Regions from separate parts of the Pseudarthrobacter sp. TE3704 genome, predicted to be linked through region 2. Evidence: riboswitches for the same ligand, from Rfam matches in the RefSeq annotation. Region 2 holds a riboswitch; the other holds the start of a gene.
What was found. A riboswitch is a leader RNA that binds a small molecule or an ion and turns the genes downstream of it on or off. The one in region 2 is predicted to bind thiamine pyrophosphate.

Region 1: linked by a shared signal. The riboswitch ahead of ACZ9BC_RS10805 (ECF transporter S component) and the one ahead of thiC (phosphomethylpyrimidine synthase ThiC) in region 2 are both predicted to bind thiamine pyrophosphate.

The regions. Positions count from the first base shown of each region.
Region 1 is NZ_JBWCCJ010000003.1:656,093-659,081, forward strand. It holds gene ACZ9BC_RS10800 (ABC transporter ATP-binding protein) at 1-686, opposite strand, end outside; gene ACZ9BC_RS10805 (ECF transporter S component) at 686-1,309, opposite strand; TPP riboswitch at 1,367-1,505, opposite strand; gene ACZ9BC_RS10810 (heme-degrading domain-containing protein) at 1,592-2,143, shown strand; gene ACZ9BC_RS10815 (hypothetical protein) at 2,140-2,346, shown strand; gene ACZ9BC_RS10820 (DUF4383 domain-containing protein) at 2,462-2,917, shown strand; gene ACZ9BC_RS10825 (iron-containing redox enzyme family protein) at 2,985-2,989, shown strand, end outside.
Region 2 is NZ_JBWCCJ010000002.1:594,180-597,168, forward strand. It holds gene ACZ9BC_RS06780 (VOC family protein) at 1-329, opposite strand, end outside; gene ACZ9BC_RS06785 (amidohydrolase family protein) at 433-1,515, opposite strand; TPP riboswitch at 1,592-1,699, shown strand; gene thiC (phosphomethylpyrimidine synthase ThiC) at 1,694-2,989, shown strand, end outside.

The sequences.
Region 1 (2,989 bases), on a different contig from region 2:
CGGTCCACCAGGTCCTTCCAGACCGCCACCCGGTGCTCCACCACCACCAGCGTTGCGCCGGTCTTGTCCAGGCACCGGGCCACGGCGTCGCGGACCTCCAGCACACCCGCCGGGTCCAGGTTGGCGGTGGGCTCATCCAAAAGGATCAGCCCGGGCCGCATCGCAAGGATGCCCGCCAGCGCGAGGCGCTGCTTTTGGCCGCCGGACAGGGCCGACGTCGGATGGTCCAGCGGCAGGTGGGACAGGCCGACGTCGTCAAGCGCCTCGTGCACGCGGGTCCAGATCGCGTCACGGGGCACGGCAAGGTTTTCGGCGCCGAAGGCGACGTCGTCGCCTACGCGGGAGAGGACAACCTGTGTTTCGGGGTCCTGCTGCATCAGCCCGGCATGGCCGCGCTGCCCGCGGGGGGACGCACCGCCGACGAGCAGCGAACCCGACTCGTCCGAATCGCCCGCCTCGCCGTCGTCGTTCACGTCGCCCAGAACCCCGGCAAGGGCATGCAGGAGGGTGGATTTGCCCGCACCGGAAGGACCGAGCAGGAGCACCCGCTCCCCCGGCGCGATGTCGAGGTCAAGGCTGTGGACCGCAGGCTTGGGGCGGCCGGCATGCCGCCACCCCCAGCCGCGGGCCGTGACGGCCGCCGGCCGCATAGCTCCGGGCCCGGCCTGGTGCGAAGGTGCCTGCATCAGGAGAGGACGGGCTCCGTGGCTGCCTTGCGCGAGGCGAAGGAGCTCAGCACGCCGGTCTTCGCTAGAGCCCGGGTAGCGATCCAGGACAGCGCACCGGCAATGACCGCACCGGAAATCGCGGTGAAGATGATGTAGGCCAGCTTGTCACCGCCCGAGTAGGCGATGTTCCAGCCCCACGGCGCGAAAGAGTCATTCAGGCCGCAGAAGAGTCCCGCCGCCGCGCCTGCCAGCAGGGCAACGGGCAGGTTGAACTTTTTGTACACGAAGATGGCGAAGATGATCTCCGCGCCGAGGCCCTGGACGAAGCCGGAGAACAGCACGGAGGCGCCGTACTGCGATCCCATCAGGAGCTCACCGGTGGCTGCGACGGTTTCGCAGAACAATGCCGCGCCGGGCTTGCGGATGATGAGCATGCCCAGCACCGCCGGGATCATCCAGCCGCCGGCGATCAGGCCGGTCAGGGGCGGGTAAACGGCGTTCATCGGCGCGGAAACCGCGGCCGCACCCTGGGACCAGGCCCAGAAGATGACGCCGCCGGCGATGGCGATCAGGGCCGCCACCACGATGTCCACGACGCGCCAGGACTTGCTGGTGGTCTTCTTGATTGCTGCAGTGCTCATGTGATCCTCCTGGGAAACAGGAGGGGAAAGCACGGCAAGCGGCTACTGCCGTTGCCGGACTTCGAGAACTCGACTCCCTTGCGCCGGTACTAACCGGATCAGGTTCGAGGGTCTGCGGCTGTCCGCACTCTCAGCGCCCACCTGCGGTTCCCGGCCTTGGCCAGTGCCCGACGGCGGCGCTCCCCTGTCGTTAAGTAATGCTCTGAACGGAATAATGCTTAGGTAGAACTGCCCTGCTGGGCGGAGTCCAGTTTACACCGGGACAGGGGTAGATTGTGGGCCATGACTGCTAATCAGCCGCATGTGACCGACTTCGATCCGGACTCTGACGCCGCGCAGCCGGAGGGATCGCTGCAGGCCCTCATCGGCCGCATCGAGGGGGAGATCCATGAGCTCCAGTTCCCCGGCTTCTCCCTGGACGACTCGCTGAACCTTGGACTTCTCCTTGTGGAACTGGGAAAGGAGCGCGGCCTGCCCATCGCGATCGACATCACCAAGGGCGATCAGGTCCTGTTCCATGTGGCCCTGCCCGGCGCCACCCCGGACAACGAACACTGGATCCGGGCGAAGCAGCGCACCGCCGCCCGGTATGAGGTTCCCTCACTGCTGGTGGGGCTTCGCGGCCGGCTCCGGGGCGGCCGGATCGAGGACCAGGGCTGGTTCGACCAAACCCTGTACGCCGCGCACGGCGGGTCCTTCCCGGTCTATGTTTCCGGTGTGGGCGCGGTGGCCACCGTCACCGTTTCCGGGCTCCCGCAAATGCAGGACCATGACCTGGTGGTGGAGGCTATGCGTGAGGTGCTGCGCCCGGCAGGGGCAGACGGCCCGGCATGACCGGCAGGCCCGCAGACAATGCCGTCCGGGCGGCACTGGACAAAGCCGAGGACGAGATGATCTTCATCGGCCCGGACCATCCCTACTATCCCCTGCTGGCCGACCTGGTGTCCGCCGTCGGCAAGGCATGGCAACAGGGGTACGAGCAGGGCCGAAGCGGCGGGCAGCACCCCAACCCCTACACCTGGACCGGCCCGGCGTAAGAAAAGGACGGAACGGGGAAGGTTCCGTATCCCTCAACGCAGAAACAAAGCCTGCTTAGCTTTTATTAGTAATCATGCTTACTATATTGTTTCAGGCGTGAGAGGAGTACAGGACATGGCAGTCAGCATTCGCCCACCGGGCGTCCGAACCGCCCTGCAGTGGTCTGCCGTTGCCGCCGGCGCCGTATTCCTGCTCGTTGGCATCCTGGGATTCGTTCCCGGCGTTACCCGCAACTATGATTCCCTCGGTTTCGCAGGGCCCGGTTCAGGCGCCCTGCTGCTGGGTGTGTTCCAGGTATCCATTCTCCATAACCTTGTCCACTGCCTCTTCGGCGCCGCCGGCCTGCTCATGGCGCGGACCCACCGCCAGGCCAGGAACTTCTTCACCTACGGCGGGGTCATCTACCTGGTGCTCTGGCTGTATGGCCTCCTCATCGGAGACAACACGCCGGCAAACTTCATCCCGGAGAACGGTGCGGACAACTGGCTGCACCTCGTCCTGGGCCTGGCCATGATCGCCCTGGCCATCATGCTGTCCCCGCGCACTCCCGCCGCCAGCCGCGGCAACTGACCTTTCCTGACTGGCCGTCAATGCAGACGGTACCGCACCGGCACACCGCCCGAACCCAAGGAGCACCATGAA
Region 2 (2,989 bases):
GCGCTCCCGGTGAAGGACCGCGGCTCGTATTGGGCAGCGGTGGCGATGGTCGCCGCGAGGGAGGCCTGGTCCTCGAACAGCAGGGCCGTGTGAAACAGGCCCGCTTCTCCCCTGCCCGGAAGGTTCAGCCCGGGCGCGGGCGCAAGGTGGACCAGCGGCTTTTGCAGCCGGCCCAAGTACAGCCCGCCGTCCTGCTCGGCCACCACCTCAAGGCCAAGGGCGCGCTGGTAGTAATCGGTCATGACCTTCATGTCGCCTACTTTGAGCATGACGGTGCCCATTGTGAGGTCTGCAGGAAGAAGATCCTGGCTGGTGGCTTCTGCAGTCATTGAACGCTCCCTGTGCTGGCGGCCGCCGGGATGGGGCGGCCTGTCACAGTTAAAATTACTTGAAGCTTCAATTTATTCCAAGTGCTTCGACCCGGAAACCTGCTCAGCGGATGATGCGGCCTCCCAGCACCACATGTGACAGTTGACTGACCGCCCGGGGAACCGTCAGCGGATCCTCGCTGCAGAGGACGACGTCGGCGCGCGCACCCTCGTGCAGGCCGTCCGCGCCGAGCCACTCGCGGGCTGACCAGCAGGCTGCGTCCAGTGCAGCAGCCATAGGCAGCCCGGCCTCATGCAGGGCCAAAATCTCGTCCGCGATTCTTCCGTGGTTGATGACGCTGCCGGCGTCCGTGCCGGCGAAGATCCTCACGCCGGCCCCGTAAGCTTCCGCCACCCGCTCCATCCGCCGCTCCCACAGCGCCAGCATGTGGTCCGCGTACCGCGGAAACTTGGGCCGGGCCTGGGCGGCGATGTCCGGGAACGTCGCGATGTTGATGAGTGTGGGGACGATCGGCACTCCCTGTTCGGCGAACCGGGGAAGATGCCGGGGCAGGAGTCCGGTGGCATGCTCAATGCAGTCGATGCCGGCGTCCAGCATCTGGTCCAGGGTGTCCTCAGCGAAGCAGTGGGCGGTGACCCGGGCGCCTTCGTCATGCGCCGCCTGTACCGCGTCCCGCACGACGGCGGAGGGAAAGGACGGCGCCAGGTCACCAATGCCGCGGTCAATCCAGTCCCCCACGAGCTTGACCCAGCCGTCGCCGTCGCGTGCCTGCTTGCGCACGGCTTCCACAAGGCCTTCCGGTTCCACCTCGTCGGCGAAACCGCGAAGATATCGGCGGGTCCGGGCAACGTGCCGTCCAGCGCGGATCAGCACCGGGAAGTCCCGGCCGCCCTGCATCCAGCGGGTGTCGGCCGGGGAGCCGGCATCCCTGACCAGCATGGTGCCGGCCGCCAGGTCTGCCCGGGCCTGGTCTTCGGCGGCAGCAGCGTCCACCGGGCCGCCGGGTCCGAGCCCGATGTGGCAGTGGGCATCCACGAAACCTGGCAGGACCCAGCCTTCCAGCACCTTGTCCGGCACCTGCTGCGGGCGTGTGAAGGTCAACAGCCCGTCAATGGACCACAGGCCCCGCCGCTCGCTGTCCGGCCCGGCAAGCACCGGGCCGCTGAATTCGATGATCTCCGGCATTGGACTCCTTTTCCCGCCAGTCAGGCTAGCACCGGCCATGTGACAAGCCCCTCCCGCAAGGCTGTGGTAGCTTTCTTCCTGACCACACGGGTGCCCCTGCAGGGGCTGAGATCGGGCTGACGCAGCCTGCGACCGTTGAACCTGTCCGGGTAATGCCGGCGAAGGAAGTGAGTATTCCTTGAATACACCCAATGAACAGCTGGACCCTGCCCTGAATCAGTCCCGCGAAAGCGTGGCCGGTGGGGCGGCGGAAGCCCAGGTTACCCAGTCCCTGACGTCGCATTCGCTGGCGTTCATCGAAGACGCGGAGTCGGGAATCCGGGTACCCGTAACGGAAATTGCCCTGGAGCCTTCCCCCAACGGGGAACCGAACGGACCCTTCCGGACCTACCGGACGGCCGGACCCGGCAGCGATCCGGTACGCGGCCTCAGCCCCTTCCGGTCCGAATGGATCGTGGCGCGGGGAGACACCGAAGCGTACGGCGGCAGGGAGCGGAACCTGCTCGACGACGGCCGCTCGGCTGTCCGCCGCGGCGCCGCCTCCGCGGAGTGGCAAGGGGCTCAGCCGGTGCCCCGCCGCGCCGTCGAGGGCAAGACGGTAACGCAGATGCACTACGCCAGGCAGGGCATCATCACCCCCGAGATGCGCTTCGTGGCGCTGCGCGAGAACTGCGACGTTGAGCTGGTCCGCAGCGAAGTCGCGGCCGGGCGGGCCATCATTCCCAACAACATCAACCATCCCGAGTCAGAGCCGATGATCATCGGTAAGGCCTTCCTGGTCAAGATCAATGCCAATATCGGCAACTCGGCCGTCACCAGCTCCATTGCCGAAGAAGTGGACAAGCTGCAGTGGGCCACCCAGTGGGGGGCCGACACCGTAATGGACCTGTCCACCGGCGATGACATCCACACCACCCGGGAGTGGATCATCCGCAACTCCCCCGTCCCGATCGGCACCGTGCCCATCTACCAGGCATTGGAAAAGGTCAACGGGGAAGCCAATGCGCTGACCTGGGAGATTTTCCGCGACACCGTGATCGAGCAGTGCGAGCAGGGTGTGGACTACATGACCGTGCACGCCGGCGTCCTGCTCCGGTATGTTCCGCTGACCGCCAACCGGGTCACGGGCATCGTCTCGCGGGGAGGCTCCATCATGGCGGGCTGGTGCCTGGCCCACCACCAGGAAAACTTCCTGTACACGCACTTCGACGAGCTGTGTGAGATCTTCGCCAGATACGACGTCGCATTTTCCCTCGGCGACGGCCTGCGGCCGGGAGCTACGGCGGATGCCAATGACGCTGCGCAGTTCGCGGAGCTGGACACGCTGGCCGAGCTCACCCAGCGGGCCTGGACATATGACGTGCAGGTGATGGTGGAGGGCCCGGGGCACATTCCGTTCCACCTGGTCCGGGAAAACGTCGAACGGCAGCAGGAACTCTGCAAGGGAGCACCGTTTTACACCCTGGGGCCGCTG